Regions from separate parts of the Agrobacterium sp. 20P9.1.2 genome, predicted to be linked through region 4. Evidence: predicted binding sites of a transcription regulator. Region 4 holds the regulator's gene; each other region holds the start of a gene.
The links. The regulator LexA, encoded in region 4, represses DNA repair genes until DNA is damaged. The targets are predictions, from matches to a motif close to TGTTCNNNNTGTGTTCNG.
Positions count from the first base shown of each region.

Region 1: AC27VJ_RS16350 (ImuA family protein) is a predicted target of LexA. The motif match lies at 3,799-3,816, and genes of this name have one in related genera.
Region 2: ruvC (crossover junction endodeoxyribonuclease RuvC) is a predicted target of LexA. The motif match lies at 4,764-4,781, and genes of this name have one in related genera.
Region 3: AC27VJ_RS02960 (PA0069 family radical SAM protein) is a predicted target of LexA. The motif match lies at 2,999-3,016, and genes of this name have one in related genera.

Region 1 covers NZ_JBYOKI010000005.1:322,600-330,196, forward strand. Annotated here, with positions in the region: gene AC27VJ_RS16335 (sugar transferase) at 360-1,040, shown strand; gene AC27VJ_RS16340 (polysaccharide biosynthesis/export family protein) at 1,167-2,438, shown strand; gene AC27VJ_RS16345 (O-antigen ligase family protein) at 2,446-3,717, shown strand; gene AC27VJ_RS16350 (ImuA family protein) at 3,859-4,620, shown strand; gene AC27VJ_RS16355 (Y-family DNA polymerase) at 4,535-6,052, shown strand; gene AC27VJ_RS16360 (error-prone DNA polymerase) at 6,049-7,597, shown strand, end outside.
Region 2 covers NZ_JBYOKI010000004.1:306,567-312,721, forward strand. Annotated here, with positions in the region: gene AC27VJ_RS14110 (TIGR00282 family metallophosphoesterase) at 1-766, shown strand, start outside; gene AC27VJ_RS14115 (MBL fold metallo-hydrolase) at 1,091-1,945, shown strand; gene AC27VJ_RS14120 (pyridoxamine 5'-phosphate oxidase family protein) at 1,973-2,476, opposite strand; gene AC27VJ_RS14125 (YebC/PmpR family DNA-binding transcriptional regulator) at 2,761-3,507, shown strand; gene AC27VJ_RS14130 (LLM class flavin-dependent oxidoreductase) at 3,592-4,593, opposite strand; gene ruvC (crossover junction endodeoxyribonuclease RuvC) at 4,823-5,335, shown strand; gene ruvA (Holliday junction branch migration protein RuvA) at 5,360-5,977, shown strand; gene AC27VJ_RS14145 (AbrB/MazE/SpoVT family DNA-binding domain-containing protein) at 6,062-6,155, shown strand, end outside.
Region 3 covers NZ_JBYOKI010000001.1:616,527-624,123, reverse strand. Annotated here, with positions in the region: gene AC27VJ_RS02980 (tetratricopeptide repeat protein) at 1-917, shown strand, start outside; gene AC27VJ_RS02975 (4-(cytidine 5'-diphospho)-2-C-methyl-D-erythritol kinase) at 924-1,814, shown strand; gene moaB (molybdenum cofactor biosynthesis protein B) at 1,811-2,356, shown strand; gene AC27VJ_RS02965 (glycosyl transferase) at 2,357-2,875, opposite strand; gene AC27VJ_RS02960 (PA0069 family radical SAM protein) at 3,079-4,236, shown strand; gene rnhB (ribonuclease HII) at 4,449-5,102, shown strand; gene AC27VJ_RS02950 (HAMP domain-containing methyl-accepting chemotaxis protein) at 5,115-6,938, opposite strand; gene AC27VJ_RS02945 (F0F1 ATP synthase subunit B) at 7,462-7,597, opposite strand, start outside.
Region 4 covers NZ_JBYOKI010000003.1:171,132-178,728, reverse strand. Annotated here, with positions in the region: gene AC27VJ_RS10250 (ComEC/Rec2 family competence protein) at 1-612, shown strand, start outside; gene AC27VJ_RS10245 (glutathione S-transferase family protein) at 732-1,412, opposite strand; gene lexA (transcriptional repressor LexA) at 1,858-2,580, opposite strand; gene kdsA (3-deoxy-8-phosphooctulonate synthase) at 2,858-3,706, shown strand; gene eno (phosphopyruvate hydratase) at 3,932-5,206, shown strand; gene AC27VJ_RS10225 (FtsB family cell division protein) at 5,352-5,669, shown strand; gene pdhA (pyruvate dehydrogenase (acetyl-transferring) E1 component subunit alpha) at 5,822-6,868, shown strand; gene AC27VJ_RS10215 (pyruvate dehydrogenase complex E1 component subunit beta) at 6,887-7,597, shown strand, end outside.

The DNA of each region.
Region 1 (7,597 bases), on a different contig from region 4:
GCGTTTTTTGCTTGATAAGCTTTGATTTCTGTACGGAAGGGTCTCTGCCGTCAGGGCAAACCGAGAACGCTATAAGAATAAATCAAATGTAGCTCCCCTCTCAATACATAAGGAAACACCGTTGCCTTGAAGGGCGTGGGAAGCGTTGGTCCGTTTCTTCTTGGTTGGCTGTATTTTAATATTAAAACCAGTTCTTTTGTGAGTATTTTGGGTTCGCCTGCCCGGTAAGACTAAGGCGGGGTGCCTCACAAAAAATTCAAAAGCACCAAATTCTGGTCACAGCCTTGCTGTCAGATGATACTCGAAATGACGCGCCCAACGGGTACCGACCATCGCAAAACATAAATGGAGTCCTCTCTATGAAGTCCGCGACTCGATCGGCTGTTTCGCCGCTTAGTAGCTCAGATGAATTTGATGTGAGCTTTCCGATCGGAGGAATCGCTAAACGCAGCTTTGACGTTTCGTCAGCCCTGCTAGCACTCCTCGTACTTAGCCCGATCTTTCTTATGATCATGGCTTTGGTTAAATTTTCTGACCGCGGTCCCGCATTTTACGGGCATCGTCGTGTTGGACATAACGGACGTTCTTTTCATTGCCTGAAGTTCCGCACCATGGTGATGAACGGTGATGAAGTCCTGCGACAGTATCTCTCTGCAAACCCAGACGCTGCAGAGGAATGGAAATCAACACGCAAGCTGAAGGACGATCCGCGCGTTACCGCAATCGGAACCGTTCTGCGCAAGCTAAGCCTTGATGAGCTGCCACAGCTTATCAACATCATTCGTGGTGAGATGAGTGTCGTTGGCCCCCGTCCGGTGGTTGATGAAGAGCTGAACTATTACGAAAGTGCAGCTTCCTATTATCTCAGCACACGCCCAGGCCTCACCGGCTTGTGGCAGATCAGTGGTCGTAACGATGTGTCTTATAAGGCTCGCGTCGATTTCGACACGCAGTATGTGCGCAACTGGTCGATGATGCAGGACGTGTTTATTATCGTCAAAACCATTCCGGCTGTTTGCATGTCACGCGGCAGCTATTGAACAAAATCCTTAGCTCGGTGTTTTGCAGCATTAAGATATTGCGGCCACTTTTTTGTGGCATTTGCGACCGGCTTAAAAGCTGGTCGTAATCCGGCTGCGCGCGCAGCCGTAAATATGGAGTTCAGTATGGTTGGCACTGCCGCCGGATTTTCATTGAATGGTGCGTGGCGCAAAGTTCCTGCGCTCTTCATAGCGGCCTCTCTGGTCGTTATCGGTCCGCTCCACGCTTTCGCACAGGATAATCAATATCGCCTGGGTACTGCCGACAAGCTTCGCATCCGCGTTGCAGAATGGCAGCCCGCCGATGGCACGATCCGCAACTGGGATGTCATCAACGGCGATTATGCCGTCGGTGCATCCGGTTCGCTGTCTCTTCCCTTCATTGGTCAGCTGGATGTTGCAGGCAAGACCACGGGTGAGGTTGGCGAGGAAATCGGTGCGCAGCTGCAAAGCAAATTTGCGCTTCGCAATCTTCCGTCCGCTTCCGTCGAGGTCTCGCAGTTCCGTCCCGTGTTCCTCATGGGCGATGTTCAGCAGCCTGGCGAATATCCCTACGCACCCAATCTCACCGTCCTGAAGGCCGTCAGCCTGTCCGGCGGTCTGCGCCGGTCGGATGCCGGTCAGCGTTTTGCCCGTGATTTCATCAATGCCCGCGGCGACGCCGCCGTCTATGATGACCAGCGTGGCCGCCTTCTGGCGAGACAGGCGCGGCTTCAGGCTGAAGTCCGGGGCGACAAGGAAATTACCAAGACGCCTGCGCTTGAAAAGATCATCAATATCGATGCGCTTCTGGAAAGCGAGAATGCTCTCATGAAGTCGCGTAGCGAACGCTATACGCTTCAGTTGAAGGCGCTGACCGATCTGCGGCAGCTTCTGGAAACGGAAGTCGAATCCCTGCAGAAGAAGTCGGAAACGCAGAACCGTCAGCTTCAGCTGGCAAATGAAGACCGCGAGAAGGTCAACCGTCTGAACGAGCAGGGGCTTGCCCTTGCGCAGCGACGGATTTCTGCCGAAGAGCGTGCCGCCGAGGTGGAGTCCACGCTTCTCGATATCGATACATCTTCGCTGCGCGCCAAGCAGGATATCAACAAGGCCATGCAGGACGAGATCAATCTGCGCAATGACTGGGTCGCACAGCGCTCCAAGGAACTGCAGGATACAGAAGCCGAATTGCAGAAGCTGAACCTGCAGCTGGGCACCAGCCGTGAGCTGATTTCTGAGGCGCTGGCGCAATCGGCAGAAGCGATCCGCTTCGATCCATCGGGCAAGTCTGCAACCATCACCTACATCATCGTGCGTGAGGAAGAGGGCAAGTCCAAGGAAATCAAGGCCGATGAAACGACGTCCATCCAGCCCGGCGACGTGATAAAGGTGTCATCAGAAATTCTGATGCAGTGAGGTCGAGATGCGGATTGCCAAATCGGCACTGATCGATCCGGATAAAAACGGCCTTTACGGAACGGCGGCGGTGGCGCTGTCGTTCTTCGTGTTCGCCTATTCATCCAAGTTCGGGCAGGTCTCTATCCTCGCCTATTACGCCGTGTGGTTTCCGCTGGTGCTGGTGGATTACCGGCGCGTTCTGGGCAATTACTTTAAATATCTCTGGATTTTCGCCTTCGGAATTCTCGCCATCCTGTCCAGCTTCTGGTCGGATGCCATGTCTGTGACCATGCGTTCGTCCATTCAATACATGACGCACATCATCTGCGCGCTGATTGCCATGCGGGTGATTTCGATAAGGACACTAACGCGCGGCGCGCTGATCGGGACCATCGTCGTTCTCTTGTATTCGCTGTTGTTCGGCCTTTACCTGTTCGATGCGCTTGATGGCACGGTCAGCTTTGTCGGTGCATTCTCTTCCAAGAACCAGCTCGGGTTCTATGCGTCGCTGGGCGTCATCTTTGCCGCTTCCTCCGTGCTGGTGTTGCGGCAACGGGATATCCTGTGGCTGGGCATTGCCGGGGTCGCGGGTCTGCTTTCCGCCTATTGCCTGCTGGCATCACAATCGGCCACGTCGGTCATCACCACTGCTGCCGTGGTGGCCATGATCATCGGCTTCCTGCCCATGAACATGCTGTCTCCCGGCAATCGCAAGATGATCTTTCTGGCGCTTGTCGGTGCTGGTGGTCTCATAGCCGTGGCATCTCTGCAATTCGGGCTGCTCGATGCCATCCTCGGCATTTTCGGCAAGGATACCACCCTGACCGGGCGCACATACCTCTGGCAGCAGGGCATTGAGGCGGCCAAGGCCTCTCCCATTTTGGGTGTCGGCTATCAGGGCTTCTGGGTTATGGGCTTCTTCGATGCGGAACGCCTCTGGGCCGATTTCTTCATCACCACACGCAGCGGCTTTCACTTCCACAATACCTATATCGAAACCGTCGTTGAAAATGGTTTCGTGGGAATGATCCTGCTTGCAATCGTGCTGTATGGCACCTTGATCGGGCATCTGCGCTCCATTCTGGTGAAGAAAGACGATCCGCAAGGGCTGATCCTGTGCGCGCTATGTGCTCTCTTCGTGGTGCGTTCCTTCGTGGAAATCGACATTATCTTTGCGTATCAGATCGGCTCCTTCCTGCTTTATTATGCGGCGGGGAAGCTGACCCTACCACAGCGGGCACCCGCAGGTGCCGGGCCTTTTTCACGCATTGCCATGCGTCCCGTCGCCGGGCAGTGAGCATTTATAAAAGCCGGTTTTCCGGCTTTTTCTCTTCTCCACAAGACTCCTGTGCCAGCGTTATTGACTCTTTGCTGAAATTGGAACAAAAAGTGAACAGTTAGTATTTTAGCGTGAAATGCTCCTGAAAAGTCTTGTGTCATGCATAAACGCGCAGAACAGCTTGTTGTGGAAGAATTGCGGGAAAGGCTGGAGCGGATCACGCAAGGCCCGGCCCGCCACCAGGAGATTCTGCCCTTCGGTGTTGCCGCACTTGATGACCATCTGCCCGGCGGTGGGTTGAAGCTTGGCAGCCTGCATGAGGTCAGCGGCGGCGGCAACGGTGCGGTGGATGGTGCGGCATCGGCCCTGTTTTCGGCAGGCATAGCGGCGCGTGTGAAAGGCAAAATCTTGTGGTGCGTGACGCGGCCTGATCTGTTCATGCCCGCCTTGACGCAGGCAGGCCTGTCGCAAAACCGGCTGATCATCGTGGAATGCCGGGATGAGAAGGGCGTCTTGGATTGTTTCGAAGAAGGACTGCGCTGTAACGGCTTTGGGGCCGTGGTGGGGGAGGTGTCGAAACTGCCGATGAACACGTCCCGGCGTCTGCAACTGGCGGCGGAAGCCTCCGGTGTCGTCGGTCTTGCCATTCGCCGCTGGCGTCATCCATCCGGTGCCGTCGAGTTCGGACAGCCGACCGCTGCCGTGACCCGCTGGCGTATTTCCGTGCGGCCTTCCACGCCACTGCCCGTGCAGGGGGTGGGGAGGGCGCGTTGGTTTCTGGAGCTTTTGCGCTGTCGTGGCGGCGAATGTGCCGATTTTGAAGTGGAAGCCTGTGATGCAAAGGGTTGTCTCGCTCTACCTGCCGACATGGTCGACAGACCGATATCGCAGGGCGCTTGGCAAACAAGCGCCAGCGCTTGATCGTCCGGTCGTCATGATCGCCAGACAGGGAAGTCGCCGCGTTATCGCCGCGCAGGATGTGGCTGCGACCTCTGCGGGTTTGCGGCTCGGCATGCCCGTCAGCAAGGCACAGGCCATCATTCCCGACCTCATCGTTGAGGAATTGCAGCCAGCCGACGACGCCAAGGCGTTGCGCGATCTCGCCTTCTGGTTCCTGCGCATCTATGCGCCCATCGTCGCGCCCGATCCGCCAGATGGTCTGGTACTGGATACGACAGGCGCAGACCATTTGCATGGCAACGAGCTGTTGATGCTGACCGGCATGGTCAACCGCTTGCACGGGCTCGGCTTTACGGCGCGCGCTGCGATTGCCGATAGCTGGGGGGCAGCACATGCGCTTGCCCGTTTCGGAAAAGAGCCTGTGACCATCGTGCCGCAACATGGGGCCACAGCCGCCCTCGCAGCATTGCCCTTGGCGGCACTGCACCTTGAGCCGAGGATCGTGGCCGACCTAAAAGTGCTGGGTTTTCGCACCATTACAGAGCTTATGGCGACGGCGCGTGCGCCGCTTACATTACGGTTCGGCCCGGAAATCGGGCGCAGGCTGGATCAGGCCCATTGTCTGCTGTCAGAACCCATCGAACCGATCCGCATCCCGGAACTGGTCGAGGCCTTCCGCTTCTTTGCCGAACCGATTTCCGCTGCCGAGACCATTGCGCGATACACCGAAAAGCTCGTTCGCCAGCTTTGCATCGGGCTGGAAAAACGCGGCCTTGGCGCAAAGCGTGTCGATCTGGTGCTGCACCGGGTCGATAGCGGCTTGCAGGCCATCCGTGCAGGAACGTCGAAGCCGGTTCGCGATGTCAAACAGCTGACCCGCCTTTTGTGCGACCGGATCGATACGATCAATCCCGGTTTCGGTATCGAAAAAATGACGCTGACGGCAACGCACGCGGAAGCACTTGTGCTGGGGCAAGCGCGTTCCACCCTGCTGGATGATGCGAAGGCTGATATCGGCGAAACCGTCGATGTCATCATCAACCGTGGTCACAAGGTCTATCGTTACGCCGCTGTCGCCAGCGACGTGCCGGAACGTTCCATTCAGATGGTTGCCGCACAATCTGCCGATGATACCCTCGGCTGGCCGGACCACTGGCCTCGCCCGGTACGCCTTTTTGCCCGCCCGGAACCGATCCAGACCATGGCGCTGCTGCCGGACCATCCTCCCAAAAGCTTCACCTGGCGCGGCATCCGTCGTCTGGTGAAACGCGCCGATGGGCCGGAGCGCGTGTTCGGCGAATGGTGGAAACGCGACCGCGAACAGGCCGCCGTTCGCGATTATTTCATGGTGGAGGATGAGAGCGGCGAACGTTTCTGGATTTTTCGCTCCGGTGATGGCGAACACGCTAATACTGGCTCTCAGCTCTGGTTCATGCACGGGCTATTTGGATGAGCGACCATTACGCCGAACTTCAGGTGACGTCGCATTTCTCGTTTCTGCGAGGCGTCAGCTCCTGCGAGGATTTGTTCGCGCAGGCGAAAGCCCTCGGCATCGAGGCGCTGGGCATCGTGGACCGCAACAGCCTCACAGGCATCCCGCGCGCCCATGAAGCGGCAGAAAAAACCGGCATCCGGCTTGTCGTCGGGTGCCGGCTCGACTTGGAAGACGATATCTCCGTACTGGTCTATCCCACCGACCGCGCCGCCTATGGTCGATTGTGCCGTCTGCTCACCCACGGCAAAAAAGATGCGGCAAAGGGCAAGTGCGATCTGACATGGAGCGATCTGGTCACCTATGGCGAGGGACTGCTGGTCATCTTCCTGCCGGACCTTGTGGATGACGCTCTGTCCATCCGGCTGCGGCGCTTGAAAGCGGATTTCGGGGGCCGTGCCTATGTGGCCATGAGTCTGCGCCGCCGCCCGAACGATCATGTCCGCCTCTATGATCTTTCGCGCATGGCGGAGCGCATCGGCGTTTCCACCGTCGTTACCAATGATGTGCTGTTTCACGAACCGGAACGCCGAATGTTGCAGGATGTCGTCACTTGCATCCGTCACAATTGCACCATCGACGATGCCGGTTTCCGGCGGGAGCGACATGCCGACCGCTACCTGAAACCGCCACAGGAAATGCACCGGCTGTTTTCGGCCTATCCCGGCGCTCTCAGGCGAACGCTGGAGATTGTGCGAAGGTGCAAGTTTTCGCTCAAAGAGCTGAAATATCAATATCCTGAAGAAAACATCCTCCCGGGATTGAGTGCGCAGGAAGCGCTAGAGAAATACGTCTGGGATGAAGTGCCGGGAAAGTATCCGGATGGTCTGCCCGAAAAGGTGGAAAAGACCCTCAAACATGAACTGGCGATCATCGCCAAGAAGAAATACGCCCCCTATTTTCTCACCGTGAATGCCATCGTCCGTAAGGCACGGGAAATGGAGATTCTGTGTCAGGGCCGCGGCTCGGCGGCCAATTCTGCTGTTTGTTTTGTATTAGGCATCACCGCCATCGACCCGAAGGAAAGCGACCTTCTGTTCGAGCGCTTCGTCTCGGAAGATCGTGACGAGCCTCCGGATATCGATGTCGATTTCGAACACCAGCGGCGCGAGGAGATCATCCAGTGGATTTACAATCACTATGGACATGACAAGGCAGCACTTTGCTCTGTCATCAGTCGATATCGCGGCAAAGGTGCCATTCGCGATGTCGGCAAGGTGCTGGGCTTGCCGGAAGACCTGACAAAACTCATGTCCTCGCAAATCTGGTGGTGGACAGAGGATGCGGGTGAGAAAGAGGCTAAGGACCTCAACATCAACCTCAATGACCGCCGCGTCAAGCTGGCCTTCGATCTTGCAAGGCAACTCATTGGCACGCCACGTCACCACAGCCAACATCCCGGTGGTTTCGTGCTGACCCATGACCGACTGGATGAACTCGTCCCCATTCTGCCAGCCGCCATGGATGATCGGCGCATCATCGAATGGGACAAAGATGATATTGAGG
Region 2 (6,155 bases), on a different contig from region 4:
GCGTCTTCCGGGGCTGATCTCCGATCTCAAGCTGGACTTCGTCATCGTCAATGGCGAGAACGCCGCTGGCGGCTTCGGCATCACCGAAGAGATCTATCTCGAGACGATCAATGCCGGTGCCGATGTGGTGACGACCGGCAACCATGTCTGGGACCAGAAAGAGGCCGTTTCCTTCTGCGAACGGCACGACCAGTTTCTGCGGCCTGCCAATTACCCCAAAGGTACGCCCGGCAAGGGCTCCGGCCTGTTTTATGGCCGCAATGGCGCGCGCATTCTGGTTGCCAACATCATGGGCCGCGTCTTCATGCACCCGGAACTGGACGATCCCTTCAGCTCGGCGGAAAGCATTCTGGGTGCCTGCCCACTGGGTGAGCAGGCCGATGCGATCGTGTTCGATTTTCATGCCGAAGCGACAAGCGAGAAACAGTGCTTCGGCCATTTCGTCGATGGCCGCGCCAGCTTCGTGGTGGGAACCCACACCCATGTGCCGACGGCGGATGCGCAAATCCTGAATGGCGGCACGGCCTATATGTCCGATGCCGGCATGTGCGGCGATTACGATTCCTCGCTCGGCATGGAAAAGGAAGAACCGATCAACCGGTTTATTTCCAAGATGCCGAAGGGCCGTTTCGAAGCGGCGAGCGGTCCGGCGACGATTTGCGGCGTTGGTGTAGAGATATCGGATCGTACCGGGTTGGCGGAGAAGATCGCGCCGTTGCGGATTGGGCCGAGGTTGGCGGAGACGGTTCCGGCGTTTTGGGTTTGATGCGTGTTGTTAGTTAGATGGCGGCGGGTGGGGTTTACCCCCCTCTGTCCTGCCGGACATCTCCCCCTCAAGGGGGGAGATCGGCTGGGCGCTCCGACATCGCTTCATTTTCGACATCTGAAGTGGGTGGGAGGTCGCCGCGAGTCGATCTCCCCACCTGAGGGGGAGATGCCCGGCAGGGCAGAGGGGGGTAAGCCACACCCAAAAACCTCAATATCTAAAAACGCAATGACGACATTGTGAGCGCCATCCACCTCTTGCGTCTGGACGATCCACCACCCTTGCCGCATCCTGCCCGCACTCATCTCGTTTCTGGGAGTGGTGTTGATGCTTCGCATGCTCATGCTCGCATTGTCAGGGCTTTTGGTGGCCGCTGCCGCATCGGCCCAGCAACAGCCTAGCCGTCCTTCCACAGCTCGCCCGCCGATCAGCCAGTGCCAAGCCATTGCCCAGACCATGCCGGGCGCGACCTTTGCCAGCTTTCAGCCGTCCGATGTTCAGATGGCGCAGGCGAGTGCGAAGGAAGAGGTGCAGATTCAATATATCGGCCATTCGACATTTCTGATCACCTCGCCTGAAGGCGTCACCATAGCTACCGATTATAATGGTATTTACCGTCCGCCCGTCACGCCCACTGTGGTGACCATGAACAATGCGCATTCCACGCATTATACGCTGCATCCGGACCCGGCGATCAAATATGTGCTGCATGGCTGGAGCGATGTGCCGGGCGAAAAGGCCGTTCATAAATTGCAGGTGGGTGATGTCTATATCCGCAACGTCACCTCGGACATCCGCAACCGCTGGGGCGGCGGCGGGTTGTTGCAGAAGGATGGCAATTCGATCTTCATTTTCGAAGTCGCGGGCCTCTGCATTGGGCATCTGGGTCATCTGCATTACGAGCTGACGGAAACGCAATATGCCGAAATCGGGCGTCTGGATATTTTGATGGTGCCGGTCGATGGTGGTTTGACGATGGGGGCTGATAGTATGAGCCGCATCGTGAAGCGGCTACGGTCGGCTCTGATCCTGCCGATGCACCAGCCGAGTGCTCTGGAGCAGTTTCTGGTCACGTTCGGCCCGCAATTCAAAATCGCTTATGCCAATGACCCGGTTATCAGGGTGTCTATGAGAAACCTTCCCCGCCAGCCGCAAATTCTGGTGCCGCAAGGCATGTGAACCGGCGACGGGCGGGAAAGGGAATTTTCAGGCGAAAGCCAGATGCTGTCTGACGCCGACATCCGGCACCTTATGGTCAGACATGTTTGCCTTGGCGATTTCCCAACCAAATTTCAGGGTGCTGTCCGTCGATGCCCAGATATCGGCATCATCCACGTGGAGGGCCAGCATCGTCAGATCAGGGTCGCTCTTGCCGTGTTCATACCAGGCGGCGGTGACGGAATTCCAGTATTCGTCCAGCTTTGCCTTGTCTTCGCGAACTTCCAGCTTGCCGGAGAGGCAGGCGTGGTAGTCATGATCCTTGCCGATGACGCAGAAGTGGGCGCGGGAGCCGGACTTTAAAGTCTGAACAAGATCGGCGCTCTTTTTGGTGAAAAACCAGATCGTGTTGGTCTTCGGGTCGGCGTGGGGTGCCATGGGCTGCATATGGCTGTGAAGGCCTTCAAGGCCCAGCATGCCCGCATGGACGGAATTGATTTCGTCCCAAAGCTGACGGGCGGGGGCATCGCGTGCTTCACTCAAGCTGACCATTTAGGGGTCTCCTTCACGTTTCTCGTTATCCTCACGATCAACGGACAAAGCTGCCCGCTTTCGTACTGGTAACCAAACGAAGAGAGTAGATTTCAGTTCCCTAAAGCGTTTCCTTGTTCACGGGAACGGGTTTGCCCAGCATCTCGTCGTCAGGATCAAGGACAGAAACCTAGCCGGCAGACGCTTCGATGCGTTGCGAGAAGAGTGGGCATGTGGGCTTGAACAGCCGGGCCATCGCACTTATAAGCACCGCAATCCAAACAAACGATCCGATCAGGGGTGCCATGGCTGGCCATTCACAGTTCAAGAACATCATGCATCGCAAGGGAAAACAGGATTCGATCCGTTCGAAGATGTTCTCCAAACTCGCGCGTGAAATCACCGTTGCTGCCAAGTCCGGTCTGCCGGATGTGAGCATGAACGCGGCGTTGCGTCTGGCAGTGCAGAACGCCAAGGCACAGTCGATGCCAAAGGACAACATCGACCGCGCCATCAAGAAGGCGTCCGGTGCAGATGCTGAAAACTACGATTACGTGCGTTACGAAGGCTACGGTCCGGGCGGTACGGCGGTTATCGTCGAAGCGCTGACCGACAACCGCAACCGCACCGCTTCCAATGTCCGCTCCATCTTCACCAAGGCTGGCGGCGCGCTGGGCGAAACCGGCTCTGTTTCGTTCTCCTTCGACCGCGTCGGTGAAATTACCTACAAGGCCTCTGTTGGTGACGCCGACAAGGTTATGGAAGCTGCTATCGAGGCGGGTGCCGACGACGTTGAAAGCAATGAGGATGGCCACACCATCATCTGCGGTTTCGAAGCGATGAACGAAGTGTCCAAGGCACTGGAAGCCGTTCTCGGTGAAGCCGAAAGCGTCAAATCCATCTGGAAGCCGCAGAACACGGTTCCTGTCGATGAAGAAAAGGCACAGTCGCTGATGAAGCTCATCGGCAACCTTGAAGACGATGACGATGTGCAGAGCGTCTATTCGAACTTCGAAGTGTCCGAAGAAATCATGGCCAAGCTTTCGGCCTGATTTCGAGGCCCCGACGCATGTGAAAGCCTCCGGCAGAAATGCTCGGAGGCTTTTTTTATTTAGCTAGCGTCTGCGGAGAGGTGATCAGGCGGCTAGTTTCAGGCCGCTTCTGACTTCGGCGAAGACCTCGACCGAACGAAGTCGTTTCTGAATGTCGTGAACGGGCATGGAGATGATCAGCTCATCCGCGCCCGTTTCCGACAGGAACTCGCCCAGTCTATGTTCGACTGTGGCATGCGAGCCGACCACCGCATATCTGAGCGTGTGTTCGACCGTGATGCGCTCCATGTCGCTCCAGTAATCGTCCATGGTTTCGACGGGACGTGGGAACTGGGTGCGGACGTTCTTTCGCAGATTGACGAATTGCTGCTGGGCGGAGGTGAAGAGGTGTTGTGCTTCTTCATCCGTATCTGCACCCACACCCATAACGCCAACCATGACATAGGGCTTTTGCAATGTAGCCGATGGCTGGAAGCGTTCGCGGTAGATGGCGATGGCGTCCATCAGCATATCGGGCGCGAAATGCGAGGCGAAGGAGTAGGGCAGGCCAAGTGCTGCGGCCAGATGGGCGCTGTATATGCTGGAGCCCAGAAGCCAGATCGGCACATTGGAATGCATGCCGGGCACGGACAGAATGGCTTGATCCGGTTCCGGCGCGCCGAGGTAGCGCTGCAATTCAACAATATCATGCGGGAAGTTTTCAGCGCCCGCATCCAGATTGCGGCGCAGCGCGCGGGCGGTGCGCATATCCGTTCCCGGCGCGCGGCCAAGACCGAGATCGACGCGACCGGGCAGAAGCGCTGCCAGTGTACCGAACTGTTCGGCAATCACGAGAGGCGAGTGGTTCGGCAGCATGATGCCGCCGGAGCCGACGCGGATGCGTGTGGTTGCCGCACCGACATGGGCGATGACGAGTGAGGTTGCGGCGCTGGCAATGCCCGGCATGCCGTGATGTTCGGCAAGCCAGATGCGTTCATAGCCCTGCTCTTCAGCCTTGATGGCCATGCGGCGCGAATTCTCCAGCGCCTTGCTCACGTTCTCGCCTTCACCAATGGGCGACAGATCGAGAATGGAAAAAGGGATCATCGGACGCTCCTGTTGGGATTTTTCAGATTTTACCCGATGTAAGTTGCAGTGCGGAATTTGCCAGAGCAGTCGCGCCGAATTGATCGATGCATCAAAAAAACTGGTCCAACTTTGCGACGCTTGGGCGTGAGAGCCGCGTTCAGGCGTAGAAGCTGTGCGCAAATGACGGATGTTGTCGTTTTGTTCACTTATCGCTGGCAGGTTTTGCTGCTGAACGGTAGGGTGACACATGCAAAATGCGATTCGAATTATCGGGATTGATCCCGGGCTGCGGCGAATGGGCTGGGGTATCATCGAAACCCTCGGCAACAGCCTGCGTTTCGTGGCCTCCGGCACAGTGACGTCGGACGGCGATATGGATCTGGCCTCGCGCCTGTGCCAGTTGCATGACGGCCTGTCGGAAATCGTGCATTCCCATCAACCGCACGAGGCGGCGGTGGAGCAGACCTTCGTCAACAAGGATGCGGTGGCAACGCTGAAGCTGGGTCAGGCGCGCGGAATTGCCATGCTGGTTCCGGCCCGTGCCGGTCTGCCTGTGGCGGAATATGCGCCCAATGCCGTCAAGAAAGCGGTGATCGGCGTGGGCCACGGTGAAAAGCAGCAAATTCACATGATGCTCAAAATTCTGATGCCCAAGGCCGAGTTCAAGGGCAATGACGCTGCCGATGCGCTTGCCATCGCCATTTGCCACGCGCACAACCGGGCAGGCGAGCGCATGCGCCGCGTGCTGGCGGCAAGCTGATTTCCTCATTTCACAGGCGTTACCATGATCGGAAAACTCAAAGGCACCATTGAAGAAATTGGCGACGACTATGTTCTCGTCGATGTGCATGGCGTCTGTTACGTGGCCCATTGCTCGGCCCGCACGCTTTCGCGGCTTGGCTCGCCGGGCGAAGCCATCGTCCTTTTCATCGAGACCTATGTGCGCGAAGACCAGCTGAAACTGTTCGGCTTCCTGACGGCGCTGGAACGGGAATGGTTCAACCTGCTGCAGAGCGTGCAGGGCGTGGGTTCCAAGGTTGCGCTGGCGGTGCTTTCAACGCTGACGCCATCTGAACTCGCCAATGCCATCGCGCTTCAGGACAAGGTGGTCGTTTCGCGTGCGCCTGGCGTGGGCCCGAAGGTCGCGGTGCGCATCGTCACCGAGTTGCGTAATAAGGCCCCGGCCTTTGCGGGCGAGGCCTCTGCCTCCATCGGTCTTAAGCAGGAACTCGGTGAAGGGGTGGCCTCTGCGCCCGTTGCCGATGCTGTCTCGGCGCTCACCAATCTCGGCTATTCCCGCGACCAGGCCGCCAATGCGGTTGCTGCGGCGCTGAAGAATGGCGGCGAGGGGGGCGATAGCGCCAAGCTGATCCGGCTGGGGCTGAAGGAGCTTTCGCGGTGATGTCAGATTGATATTCCGTTGGAGAGATGATAAATTTTCCTACGATTATGATTTTCTCGGAAGGCTTTCGATTTGGGATGGGAATTGACACTTTCGTCTAAAGGGCAGGTGACTCTTCCGAAAGAGATGCGTGAGGCTTTGAATCTTCGCCCCGGGGACCAGATTGTCTACTCGATCA
Region 3 (7,597 bases), on a different contig from region 4:
TCGTCACGCTTTACCTTCAGACCTCGCGCGCACTCGATCCGCAAAGCGCCGATACGCTGATCCTTCTCGGTGGCCTTGCCGAAGCGCAGAAGCAGCCTGACCGCGCTATCGAATTCTACCGCGACGTACCGGCGGATTCGCCGATGCACCGCATTTCCGAATTGCAGTTGGGCCTGACCCTGGCGCAGACGGAGAAGGTGGATGAAGCCCGCAAGCATCTGAAGTCGCTGCTCGAATCCGATCCGTCCGATATTCGCTCCTACCTCGCCTATGGCTCGGTTCTCTCCGATGCCAAGGATTATGCGGCCATGGCGGCCAATTACGACAAGGCGGTCGAGGTTATCGGTTCTGTGCCGAAGAAAACCGACTGGACCATCTTCTTCCAGCGCGGCATTGCCTATGAGCGCCTGAAGCAGTGGGACAAGGCCGAGCCTGATTTCAAGCGGGCGCTGGAGCTGAACCCGGACCAGCCGCAGGTTCTGAACTATCTGGGCTATTCCTGGGTGGACAAGAACATGCACCTCGATGAGGGGATCGACATGATCCGCCGCGCGGTCGAGCTGCGTCCCAATGACGGCTATATCGTCGATTCGCTCGGCTGGGCGCATTATCGTCTCGGCGCTTTCGATGAGGCGGTGACAGAGCTGGAACGCGCCATCGAACTGCGCGCCGGTGACCCGACCATCAACGACCATCTGGGCGATGCCTACTGGCGCGTCGGTCGCAAGATCGAGGCGGTCTACCAGTGGAACCGGGCACTGATTGGCGAAAGCGACGATGTGGACAAGACCAAGGTGAAGGACAAGATCGCCAACGGTCTGCCTCCTTTGGAAAAGGACGCTCAGAACACGGCCAAGAAGGATCAGGCCACGCCACCACCTGTGGCACCTGCCCCTGCCCCGGACAAGAAGTCCTAAGGCATCATGCTCTCGCATAAGCCTGCCGGAGCGGTTGAGACAATCGAAGCCGCTCCCGCGAAGATCAATCTCGCGCTGCATGTGATCGGACAGCGGGCAGATGGATACCATCTGCTCGAATCTCTGGTGACCTTCACCGAAGCGGGTGATGTCATCCGCATCAAGGATGCGCCGGAGGATGGGTTTTCAATTTCCGGGCCTTTCGCTGAAGTTCTTCAACAAGGAAACGCGGGCGATAATCTCGTGCTCAAAGCGCGGGATTTACTGCGCGCTGCGGTCGGCGCAGAAGCGTCATCCATCGCCATTCATCTCGATAAAAATCTACCCATTTCTTCGGGCATCGGCGGCGGATCTGCGGATGCGGCGGCAACCTTACGAGGCCTTTGCCGCCATTGGCAGATGACCCCTGCCCCCGGAAAGCTTGAGGATATTGCTCTGAAACTGGGGGCGGATGTGCCCATGTGTCTCGCCAGCCAGCCGCTGATTGCGCGCGGGATTGGCGAAGATATTACGATCCTCGGTGATATGCCCATTATACCGCTTATTCTCGTCAACCCGCTGAAGGGCGTTTCGACACCCGAGGTGTTTAAACGCCTGACGAATAAGGGCAATCCACCGCTTGAGGAACGAGGCAACGAGACGTGGATGGAATTCATCGGCAAAAGCCGCAACGATCTAGAGCCGCCAGCGCGGGACATTCTGGCGGAAATCGCTGAGGTATCCGATCTGCTGGCGCATGTAGGTGCATCCCTCGTGCGCATGTCCGGTTCCGGCGCGACCTGCTTCAGCCTCTTCGACACGGCGGAACAAGCCGAATCTGCGGCCAACCAGCTTCGCCAAAAGCGTCCCGGCTGGTATGTTCAGGCAACGAAAACCATAGACGGACTGCCAAGATGACTGTTGATAGAGCCTTTATTCCCGTCGGCATCGCGGTTTTGACCGTCTCCGACAGCCGCACGCTGGCGGATGACAAATCCGGCGACACGCTTGCCGCCCGCATCTCTGACGCAGGTCATCTGCTGGTGGACCGCGCCATCGTGCCGGATGACAAGGCAGCCATTCAGGAGCAGGTGCGCAAATGGACCTTGTCCGACGAGATTGATGTGGTGATTACCACTGGCGGCACGGGCTTCACCGGACGCGATGTGACGCCGGAAGCGCTGGAACCCTTGTTCGAAAAGCGCATGGATGGCTTTTCCGCCGTGTTCCACCGCATTTCCTATGACAAGATCAACACATCCACCATTCAGTCACGCGCGACGGCGGGCCTTGCCAATTCCACCTTCATCTTCGTGCTGCCCGGCTCTCCCGGCGCTTGCAAGGATGCGTGGGACGGCATTTTGAAAGCGCAGCTGGATTACCGCCACATGCCCTGCAACTTCGTGGAAATCATGCCGCGTCTGGATGAGCATCTGAAGCGCGGCAAGGCGCAAGGGTAATTACCGCGCGGCGCGCAGCACCCAGGAAGGAATAAGCTCGGCGCTGAGGCGGCGGGTCTTTTGCGATTTCGGAAAATGATCGAGCGGCATGCCGGATTTGGCAATCGACAGAGCTTCGTCCTTGCGCAGCAACAGGCCGTATTCCAGCGGCGGTCTGCGGCGAATAAAACGCGACAGAAACGATGGCCGATAATGACGCGAGGGCGCAAAGCGGGCGGCCAGCTTGTTCAGCGCCGTATATTCGCTGATATCCTCGATCCAGCCGCTTTGCGGGCGGCTGCCCGGCTCCATCATCAAAATCCACTCACCGCGCGCAGATGCGATGATATCCCGGATGTCCCATTCCGTATGAAAGCGGCAACCGGCAGCTTCCGCGACGCGTGAGGAACCATCGCTGGAGGCGTGATCCAGCACAATGACGTCACTGATCAGCCCTTCCACAGCGCCCGAAACGAGCGTGGAGAGGGTGTGAGCAAGCTCCGGCTCCTGATCCCGGCATTCCATGATGACTGTCAGCATATGTCTATCAGCTTGTGTTCCGTTATGAGCGATAAATTGAAGAGGTTGATCGACCTACAACATTTCATCGATAAAATTCCTACCGCAATGCAAAAGAAATAGCTATCGCGCGTTTCAGCATTTTGTTCTTGTCTTGTTCTCATTTCTCGGTTAAGAATCTGGGCATCCACCAAGCCGGTTTCATGCCGGTCAGGAGCATCCAGATGAGACAACATGTGCTTTCCGGGCAGGCTGCCTTCCAGCCGGGCCATACGCCAGATATTGCCAATGCACTGGCCGATGCGTCCGGTCTGCGGATCGAGATCGACCGTCGTCGCGGGCGTGGTGCGGGCATCAATCCCGGCGGGCGTTTCGAGCCTCTGCAGCATGAGCCTGTCGATGATGGCTGGCAGATCATCGAGGAACTGCCGGAGTTTCGTACCGAAGTGCAGGTGGAAAAGCCACGCACGATCATCACCCGCAATGATTCGCCGGATATTCCCTTTGACCGGTCCATCAATCCCTATCGTGGTTGCGAGCATGGCTGCATCTATTGTTTCGCGAGGCCAAGCCATAGCTATATGGGCCTGTCGGCAGGGCTGGATTTCGAGGCCAAGCTGTTTGCCAAGCCGGACGCCGCAAAGCTTCTGGAACGTGAACTGGCCAAGCCGGGATACAAGGCGCGGGTGATTGCCATCGGCACCAATACCGACCCATACCAGCCTATCGAGCGGGAATGGCGCATCATGCGGCAAATCCTCGAAGTGCTGGCCAAGGCCGAGCATCCCGTCGCCATCGTCACCAAGTCGGGGCTGATTACCCGCGATATCGATATTCTCGCACCGATGGCAGCCAAGGGTCTGGTCAAGGTCGGGATTTCGGTCACGACGCTGGATCGCAAGCTCGCCCGCAGCATGGAGCCGCGCGCATCCACGCCCAGCAAACGGCTGGAAGCGATCAAGACGCTGACGGACGCCGGTATTCCCGTTGCCGTCATGATGGCGCCGGTCATTCCAGCACTCAACGATCACGAGATCGAACGGGTGCTGGAGGCTGGAAAGGCGGCTGGAGCGACGGAGGCATCCTATGTGCTGCTGCGTCTGCCGCTGGAGGTTAGCCCGCTGTTTCGCGAATGGCTGCTGCGCAATTATCCGCACCGCTACCAGCACGTCATGTCGCTGGTGCGCTCCATGCGGGATGGCAAGGACTATGATGCCGAGTTCGGCAAGCGGATGAAAGGCGCCGGTCCCTATGCCTGGCAGATCAGCCGCCGTTTCGAAATGACGACGAAGCGGCTGGGGCTCATCCGCCGTGGCATTCAGCTTCGCGACGATCTGTTCATAGCGCCAGGAGGTGCAGGCGTGCAGCTGTCTCTGCTTTGACCTTTCAAGAATACCCATAGCGTCTATGCCCTGCGCTACGGGTTTATGCCCCCGGTATCTGCCGCCTCGCATGGGTGTGCTCTTTCCGCCCCAATTGAAAGAGCATGGAGGTCATGAGACCTTATGCAGCAGCCCTCCGCCCCTTGGGCTGCTGCACAGACCCTGCGACCGGGGGCTTGCAGGAGATCGGTTGCCTGTGCCAGTTTCGCCGCATGAAGCGAAGCACAGCACCCGATTCTCCTGCCCTCTTTGATCTAATCGATACCGGCCCGGATTTCAGCCTGGAACTGGACGCGAAGAAGCGCGGCGAATGGCCGGTGGCCGGTACGGATGAGGCCGGGCGCGGTCCTTTGGCCGGGCCCGTCGTTGCCGCCGCCGTCATTCTCGACCCCGACAATATTCCCGATGGCTTGAACGATTCAAAAAAGCTGTCCAAGGCGCGTCGGGAGTTCCTGTTCGAGCAAATTCTGGAAACATCCATCGTCTCCATCGCCTCATCCGGCCCTGTTTTGATCGACCGCATGAATATATTGCGCGCCAGCCTGGATGCCATGCGCCGCGCCTTGCTTGGCCTTCAGACGGCACCTGCTCTCGTGCTGGCCGATGGGCGGGATATTCCACCGGGCATTCCCTGCACCGGCAAAGCCGTCATCAAGGGTGACGCGCGGTCTGTCTCTATTGCCGCAGCCTCCATCGTCGCCAAGGTCACGCGGGACCGGATGATGGAAAAGGCCGGATCGATCCATCCGGCCTATGGTTTCGAGGCCCATGCGGGCTATGGCACCCCAACGCATCTGCGCGCTATCGAGGCCAATGGACCCTGCCCGCTGCACCGCATGAGCTTCCGCCCCATGCGGGTGGAGTGAGGCGGAAGTCGCTTAACCCGCAAGCCGCATGTCGTAAGCACCACGGTCGCGGCCCTGAGCCGTCAGCTGGAACTGCTGCAACAATTCCCGCAGCTTATCGCTTTCGCTGGCCAGTGCAGATGTTGCAGAGGTCGTTTCTTCCACCATGGCGGCGTTCTGCTGGGTGGTCTGGTCCATCTGGTTGACGGCGGTGTTGAGTTCCGCAAGACCGGTCGCCTGTTCCTGCGCGGAAGAGGCGATTGCACCCATATGTTCGTTCATCACGGTCACATGCCGCTCAATGGTCTTCAGCGCATCACCCGTCTGCTTGACGAGATTGACGCCGTTTTCGACTTCCGTGGATGACTTTCCGATCAGTTCCTTGATTTCCTTGGCGGCCTTGGCGGAACGCTGAGCCAGTTCACGCACTTCCTGCGCGACGACCGCAAATCCCTTGCCAGCTTCACCGGCACGCGCGGCTTCCACACCGGCGTTGAGCGCGAGAAGATTGGTCTGGAAGGCAATCTCATCGATAACGACGATGATGTTGGAAATCTGGCCGGAAGATTGCTCGATGCGGTGCATGGCATCAACCGCAGTCGCGACGACTTCACCGGAGATTTTTGCCGCACGGTTGGCTTCGGTCGCAGCACCGCGTGCATCATTCACACGCTTGGTGGAGTTTGCGACATTTACGGTGATTTCGTCGAGAGCCGCAGCTGTTTCTTCCAGCGTTGCTGCCTGCTGTTCGGTCCGCTTCGAGAGATCGACCGACCCTTCCGCGATTTCGCGGGTGCCATTGTTCATCGTGTCAATGGAATGGGAGATTTCCGACAAGGTCGCGCCCAGCTGCTTGAGCGAGCGGTTGAAATCGTGGCGCAGCTGTTCGAAGTCAGGCGCGAAAACCTCGTTGATCTGGAAAGCGAGATCGCCGGAGGCCAGACGGCGCAGGCCATCTGCCAGACCGGATGTTGCGATGCGCAGCCTCTCCTCGGCATCGGCTTCCGCCTTCCGCTGGGCGGCCAGACGTTCGATTTCGGCCTGCTTGCGGTTCGTGTCGGCCTCGGCCTCCAGCCGCTTGTTTTCGATTGCAGCACGGCGGAACACCTCGACGGCTTCTGCCATCGCACCGACCTCGTCCTTGCGACCGCGAGCGGGAATGGTGATATCCGTATCGCCGTCCGAAAGGCGGCGCATGACGCCCGTCATCCGCCCAAGTGGTCTGGCAATATGGATGTTGCCGAAGAGCGCTGCACCCGCACCGATGGCCAGCGCCAGCGCCAGCGAGATGTAATTGAGCATGGCGGCGGATTCGGCGATGTCAGTGGTGTCATCGCCCTCGCCCCTGACGTCGCCTTCCATATCATCGACAGCGCTCTGCAGCGCGGCCTTCGCGTCGCTATAGGCCGTCAAGGCATCACCCACGAAGCGAGAGCGTGCTTCATCGGCCTTTCCTGCCGCAAGCAGCGCTTTGACGTCGTTCCAGCGGGTTTCGGAGACTTTCCATTTTTCGGTGAAGGATGCGAAATGTTTCTTGTCCGCCTCGTCTACCAGATAGTTCTGGTATTCCTGGAAATCGGCATCGAGTGCGGTGCGCGCTGCCTGCATCTGAGTTTCGAATTGCGACCAGGCCTCAGGCGTTGCGCTGACAATCGAGCTCTGCGCGTTTCTGATATTGCTGACTTCCGTATTGACCTTACCCAGCAGAATGAAGGCTGGCACGCGATCACCAACGATCGTATCGATCTTGCCCCGGATCTGATGGAGCGAAGAAATCGAAAACCCGCCCTGCACGCCTGCAACGAGCAACATGATGCCCGACAGGGCACCTAGAACAAGACCTACCGATATTCGCATGATAATCCCCAGACGCGGAGTGACCCCACCGCTTACACAGTCATGTTTGGATATAAATTTACTGCATGAATAATATTCTCGAGAGGAACGACTTTGCCTTGAGGCCATTTATTAGAACTTTATCTCAAGGCGACATGTTCCTCCCCATGTCGTAATGAATATATTCTATTATCATTATTGAAATTTTATTAAAATTAGAATGGCTGAAAATCACATGACCCAATATCGACCGTATTCAGCGCCGTTTCTTTGATATTTCCAATAACTCATATGGTTCGACTTGCATCGGCTTATCTATTCTCAAATTTTTATTTGAGCACTCGTCAAATCTAGATCAAAAAATCAACCTTAAGAATAGTCCGATTTCCTAATACTCCGCTTTTGACAACGCTCCAGCAAAAAAATGGTTAGGCAAATTGTTCAACCCATCCAGCTTTTCGACAAAGAAAAACCCCCGCCAGTTTCCCGGCAGGGGTTTGAAATCTCTCGATTAAATCTCGGATGCTTCCGAGATAACCGTAGCTTAGTTCAGACGCGTCTTGACGTCGCTGACGGCGGCTTTGAAAAGCTTTGCTTTTGCCGCTGCGGTTGTCTTTTCTGCGATGAGCTTTTCAGAAGCAGCGATGGCGAGATCGACGGCGGCGGCGCGCACGGCACCG
Region 4 (7,597 bases):
CTGTCGGCGGATGCCGTCGCGACGACGAAGCCCCGTGCCTCCGGTTTCATCTATGATCAATGGGCAAGGGCGGTGCCATTGCCAGAGCAGCATGTTAGCCCAAGAATGCTGGATGTGGTGAAGTCACTCACCGTTGACGCCGCGCAAGAGGCTGGCGAGGCCGCCGGTCGTAGGCCTCGTCTGAGTGATGAGGATAAGGTGCGGGCCGCCAGAGAAATCAAAGAGGCCTTATCGGGTACGGATCGCTTCACCTGCCGTAAAGACCAATGGTGCGTTGCGACGTCAAAGTCCGGCGTGGCCGTCGCGATCATTCTGGATACGGCGCTCACGGGAGCGGGTTGCGATCTCGCCGATCTGGTGGTGACGACCCGCAGGGTGCCTTTTTCCACATGTCGATCCGGCGCGATCCTCATCAGCAGCGAAACCTTGCGGCGCACGGGCTCCATGGAAATATGGCTTGGTGAAAAGGGTAAGTCTGTGCTGCGCGCCGAAGCGGCGATGCAGGATATGGACCGCTTCTGGACAAGGCACCGTAGCTATGACTGGCGCAAAGGCGATTTCGACGCGTCAGTGCCGGAGCATATCGAAAGAATGCTATCGAACGCCCCGTGATATGCTTCATTCAAAGGTGCCGCTTGCGCGCTTTGCGACACCTTCTGACTCGTTTTCACACAGACCGTTTTACATAGCCAAGTCGGTATTTTCGTTCGAAACAGACGCCGTTCCATATCTCACGACTTCAAGCGCAAATCCGCCAGCCATTCTCCGATGCCTTTGGCTTCCGCCTCGTGTTCTGCATCGCGCCACGGTTCCAGCAAGGCCGCATCCTGCCATTCCTGCATTGCGGGGAGGGTGAGGAGACGGTTCTTGTAAGCCTCGGCCTCGGGCGACAAAGTCGTCGCGTAGGTTTGGAAGCGGAAGGCGACGGGGCAAAAAAACGCGTCTACTGCCGTAAATGCGTCTCCCGCCAGGAACGGGCCGCCGAAAGATGTTAGACCTTCCTGCCAAAGTGCGTCGATGCGGGAAATGTCTTTCTTCAGCGCCTCGCCAACCTCGCTAGGTTGAATGCGAAGGCCGACATTCATCGGATGTTCGTTGCGCAATGTCTGAAAGCCGGAGTGCATTTCAGCCGCCGCAGAACGCGACCATGCTCGTGCCTTTGCCTCACCAGCCCAAACGCCACCGTGACGTTCCGCCAGATATTCGATGATCGATAGCGAATCCCATACGGTCAGGTCGTTCTCCACAAGGCAGGGCACCTTGGCCGTCGGAGAAAAAGTTGCGAAATCCTCGGCCGAATTACCGAAGGGCGTCAGCTTTTCGCTGAATGCAATATCGAGTGTCCGCATCAACACCCATGGCCGCAGGGACCAGGAGGAATAGTTCTTGTTGGCAATATAAAGCTCGTACATCTCATATCCCTCGGTTGCAGCACCGTGTTAGCGCGGGAAATTTCGTCGATACAGATGGTTTGCGCGATGGTGGTCTTCAAATTATTTGATGTTTTAGTCGTGTGCCCATGTGGTGACATTAGAAACAGAGGGATCGCAGTCTGAAGCTTCCATTCCGCAACTCAAACTCAGGCAGCGCTTCATACAAAACGTCATCCTAAAAATCATTCATAGACACTCACAAAAACGAGTGATTCGAAAATAGTAAGCCGACTAACCACTTTTGGATATCTGCGCTTACTGTGAGCGCAAATTTCCCCCTGACATGCATGTAATGTGCACTTGTTCGTCATTCGGACCAACGTGCAACTTTGGCTCTAAGACCTCGCGACGTGCCAATCAAAACCAAAAATATTGCGCGCGGGCAGACCTAAAAATCCACCCGCGAAGCTATAGGCAGGAGCAGTTAATGATAGCGGCGGATCAGGCCGACCAGCTTGCCCTGGATCTTCACCCGGTCCGGTCCGAAGATGCGGGTCTCGTATGCAGGGTTTGCGGCTTCGAGCGCGATAGAGGCACCCTTGCGGCGGAAACGCTTCAGTGTTGCTTCTTCGTCATCCACCAGTGCAACGACGATATCGCCCGGATTTGCGGTACTTCCGTCACGAATAATGACCGTATCGCCATCGAAAATACCGGCTTCGATCATCGAATCGCCTTTGACCTCAAGCGCGTAATGCTCGCCCGAACCGATCATATCCATCGGCACCACCACATCATGGGTGTTGTTCTGGATCGCCGAAATCGGCACACCTGCTGCGATTCGACCCATGACGGGGACGCTGACGGAGTTGACGTCGCGGCTGTTCGAGGGGGCAGGTGCGGGCGGTGGCTCCACAGCCTTCAGCTTGCCAAGGCTGCCTTCGATGACGCTTGGTGAAAAGCCGCGTTGGGGCTTGTTGGCGGGCGAATAGGACTCGGGAAGCTTGATGACTTCAAGTGCGCGCGCCCTGTTCGGTAGCCGGCGAATAAACCCGCGCTCCTCAAGCGCTGTAATCAACCGGTGAATGCCGGATTTGGAGGCAAGATCGAGTGCATCCTTCATTTCATCGAAGGATGGCGGCACGCCAGACTCTTTCATTCTTTCATGAATGAACAGAAGCAATTCCTGCTGTTTGCGCGTGAGCATGAAGAAACACCCTTGGAAATTCGAGGCGAAGATTCGCGAAACAAATACAGAACGAACACTATCTGTTCCATATGTGTTCTGCAATCCCTTAAAATTCCGTGAAATTCATTTAAGCATCTGTTGATGAGCGAAATCAGCATCATCGACGCGTCTCATGCGGTCGTAGTGCAGTGACTCGCGGGCATCTTGCTGATAAGTGCGAGGCCAGTACGAGATTTAAGGGTAACTCACCGGCGTTTGCCTCTAAAAGATGCCCTGCTGATTCCGAGGATAGATGATGAGTGTGACGAACAATCTGAAAGTCGTGGTGGGGCAGGGCTCCAAGGCGGTTTCCTTCTCCAACACCGAACGTTTCTCGCTGATTGCCGGGCCGTGCCAGATGGAGAGCCGCGACCATGCCTTCATGATTGCCGAGACCATGGCGGAGCTGTGCGGCAAGCTGGGTATCGGTCTTGTCTACAAGTCGTCTTTCGATAAGGCCAACCGCACGTCCCTGTCGGGCCAACGCGGCATTGGCATCGATAAGGCGCTGGAGATTTTTGCTGAACTCAAGGAGCAGTTCGGATTTCCGGTGCTGACGGATATTCACACGGAAGAGCAGTGCGCAATCATGTCACCGGTTGTCGACATCCTGCAAATCCCGGCGTTTCTCAGCCGACAGACCGACCTACTGGTGGCGGCGGCCAAGACCGGCCGGGTCGTCAATGTGAAGAAGGGTCAGTTCCTGGCGCCTTGGGACATGAAGAATGTTCTGGCCAAGCTGAACGATAGTGGCAACCCGAATGTGCTGCTGTGCGAACGCGGCGCGTCCTTCGGCTACAATACGCTCGTTTCCGACATGCGCTCGCTGCCCATCATGGCATCGCTTGGTGCGCCGGTTGTATTTGACGCGACTCACTCCGTGCAGCAGCCGGGCGGGCAGGGTGGTTCGACCGGCGGTCAGCGGGAGTTTGTGGAGACGCTGGCCCGTGCAGCTATTGCGGTTGGCGTTGCCGGTCTGTTCGTGGAAACGCATGAAGACCCTGATAACGCTCCCTCGGACGGACCCAATATGGTCCACCTGAAGGATATGCCGAAGCTTCTGGAAAAGCTGCTGGCTTTCGACAATATCGCGAAAGCTGCGTGACCGCTTTTGGCCTCAATCGATTTTTATGAAAAGACGGCGTCCAGAGATGGGCGCCGTCATTGTAATTTCTTGCGCGTCGTCTACAGCGACGGAGGAAGTTCACATCGAGTCGCTATTCCGTCGCCCTGTTTATCGCGCTGCTCATCCGAAAAGCGCTTCACAGTTTTCGGGATGCACTCTAAGACAGGCAACTGAAAATCCTGTTCCAGTCCCAAGGGAGAGATCATGACAGCCATTACCGATATCATCGCACGCGAAATCCTCGACAGCCGTGGAAACCCCACCGTTGAAGTCGATGTCTACCTGGAAGACGGTTCTTTCGGTCGTGCGGCAGTTCCATCGGGCGCATCGACAGGCGCGCATGAAGCCGTAGAACTGCGTGATGGTGGCAAGCGCTATCTCGGTAAGGGCGTGGAAAAGGCCGTTGAAGCCGTTAACACGGAAATCTTCGATGCGCTGGGCGGTTTCGATGCCGAAAGCCAGATCCACATCGACCAGACGCTGATCGCGCTCGATGGCACGCCGAACAAGTCGCGCCTCGGTGCCAACGCCATTCTCGGTGTTTCCCTGGCGGTTGCCAAGGCTGCTGCCGAAACCACAGGTTTGCCGCTTTACCGTTATGTTGGCGGCCCCAACGCGCATCTGCTGCCCGTGCCGATGATGAACATCATCAATGGCGGCGCACATGCCGACAACCCGATCGATTTCCAGGAATTCATGATCATGCCGGTCGGTGCGGAAAGCATCCGTGATGCCGTGCGGATCGGCGCGGAAATCTTCCACGTTCTGAAAAAGGAACTGGCAGCACAGGGCCACAACACCAATGTCGGCGACGAAGGCGGTTTTGCTCCGGGCCTGAAGAGCGCGCCGGAAGCACTCGATTTCATCATGAAGTCTGTCGAAAAGGCTGGCTACAAGCCGGGTGATGATGTTGCGCTCGCTCTCGACTGCGCATCCACCGAGTTCTTCAAGAACGGCAAGTACGAGATGGAAGGCGAAGGCCGCACGCTGGAGCCTGAAGCCATGGCTGACTACCTTGCCGAACTGGCCGGCAAATACCCGATCATCTCCATTGAAGACGGTATGGCAGAAGACGATTGGGACGGCTGGAAGTACCTGACCGACAAGATTGGCTCCAAGGTTCAGCTCGTCGGCGACGATCTTTTCGTCACCAACTCCGCACGCCTTCGCGATGGTATCAAGATGGGCGTTGCCAACTCCATCCTCGTCAAGGTCAACCAGATTGGTTCGCTGACGGAAACGCTTGATGCCGTTGAGACAGCGCACAAGGCGCGCTACACCGCCGTCATGTCGCACCGCTCCGGTGAAACCGAAGATTCTACCATCGCCGATTTGGCAGTTGCGACCAACTGCGGACAGATCAAGACCGGCTCGCTGTCGCGCTCTGACCGTCTGGCCAAGTACAACCAGTTGATCCGTATCGAAGAAATGCTCGGCCCACAGGCTGCTTATGCAGGCCGTTCCATCCTTCGCGGATAAGAATCGCTTCATATTTTAAGAAAAAGGCTCGCTTCGGCGGGCCTTTTTTGTGCGCTGCGGCGGGTGCGTGAATTAAGGTCAACGGATGGTTAAACAAATGCGGTTATGGTGGTTGCAGTAACGCGTTTTAAGGCTGTTTCAGAGTATGTGGACCAAGCATCACAAGAAAAGACGTTTTGGCCGTCTGGTCGTTCCGGCCATCACGGTCGCCTTTCTTTCCTATTTCGGTTATCATTCCATCCATGGCGATTTCGGGCTTCAGGCCACGGAGCGTTTGGAGCGCCAGCGTATTGCCAGAACAGCAGAGCTTGCGAAGCTGACGAAGACCCGCGTAGCACTGGAGCGGCAGGTCGAGTTGATGAGCGATGGATCGCTCGAGCGTGACATGATCGATGAGATATCGCGCTACCAGCTGAATATGTCCCGTCCAGACGAAATAGTTATCATGAACGCATATTTCTGATTAACCGAATTCAAGTTAATCGACTTTTTTAATTTATTCACAGCTACTTAGGCTGAATATGAGCCATGCGTTTATGGCATTGCTGCTTTCACTTTTCTTGCATATGGTGCGCCCCAATCCAACCATTCTAATGGCAACTCAGGGAGGGATGAATGGCGCCGCGAAAAACCGCGACCGTATCCGGCCGCAAGACCACGGCAAAGACAGCCACCAAAGAATTCACCGGCAAGAACACGCCGGACTTTGGTAAAGACGAAGAGTTGCACGCATATCGCGAGATGCTGCTGATCCGTCGATTCGAAGAGAAAGCCGGCCAGCTTTATGGCATGGGCTTCATTGGCGGTTTCTGTCACCTCTACATTGGGCAGGAAGCTGTCGTCGTCGGCATGAACATGTCGCAGAAGGAAGGCGATCAGGTCATCACCGCTTACCGTGACCACGGCCACATGCTGGCTGCTGGCATGAGCGCACGCGGCGTCATGGCCGAGCTGACCGGACGCCAGGGCGGCTTGTCCAAGGGCAAGGGCGGCTCCATGCACATGTTCTCCAAGGAAAAGCATTTCTACGGCGGACACGGCATCGTTGGCGCGCAGGTTTCTCTGGGAACCGGTCTTGCCTTCGCCAACAAGTATCGCGGCAATGATAGTGTTTCCGTCGCTTACTTCGGTGATGGCGCGGCCAACCAGGGTCAGGTCTACGAGAGCTTCAACATGGCGGCTCTCTGGAAACTGCCGATCATCTATATCGTCGAAAACAACCATTATGCGATGGGTACGTCCACGGCCCGTGCCACGGCGCAGTCCAACTACTCGCTGCGTGGTTCCGGTTTCGGCATTCCCGGCGTTCAGGTGGATGGCATGGATGTGCGCGCCGTCAAGGCGGCTGCGGACGAAGCGCTTGAGCATTGCCGTTCCGGCAAAGGTCCGATCATTCTGGAAATGCTGACCTATCGTTATCGCGGTCACTCCATGTCTGACCCGGCAAAGTACCGTTCCAAGGACGAAGTGCAGAAGATGCGCGCGGAACATGACCCAATCGAGCAGGTCAAGGCACGTTTGATCGAAAATGGTTGGTCGACTGAGGAAGAACTCAAGGCAATCGACAAGGATGTCCGTGACATCGTGGCCGATAGCGCCGAGTTCGCCCAGAACGACCCGGAGCCGGATGTATCCGAGCTCTACACCGACATTCTGCTCTGATTTGGGAAGGGAGATAACATGCCTATAGAAATTCTCATGCCCGCCCTTTCCCCAACCATGGAGGAAGGCACGCTTTCCAAATGGCTGAAGAAAGAAGGCGACAAGGTTGTTGCTGGCGACGCGATTGCTGAAATCGAAACCGACAAGGCAACGATGGAAGTCGAAGCCGTGGATGAAGGCACAATCGGCAAGCTGCTGATCGAAGCCGGCACCGAGGGCGTGAAGGTCAACACGGCCATCGCCGTGCTGCTTCAGGATGGCGAAAGCGCCGACGACATCTCGTCCGGTTCCACCGAAAAGGAAGAGCCGAAGGCGGATGCCGCCAATTCCGGTTCTGACGCTGCCGGCGGCAAGACCCGCGAAGCCAGCGAAGAGCCTTCCGCTGCCAAGGAAGCTGCAAAGGTTCCAGCCGCACCGAAGATCGAAGTTGCTGCCGACCCGGATATTCCAGAGGGTACCGAGTTCGTGACGCAGACCGTGCGCGAAGCCCTTCGCGATGCGATGGCCGAAGAAATGCGCTCCGACGAAAACGTCTTCGTCATGGGCGAAGAAGTTGCCGAGTATCAGGGTGCCTACAAGATCACGCAGGGTCTTCTGCAGGAATTTGGCGCCAAGCGCGTTATCGATACACCAATCACTGAACACGGCTTTGCTGGTATCGGCGTCGGTGCGGCGATGACGGGTCTACGCCCGATCGTCGAGTTCATGACGTTCAACTTCGCCATGCAG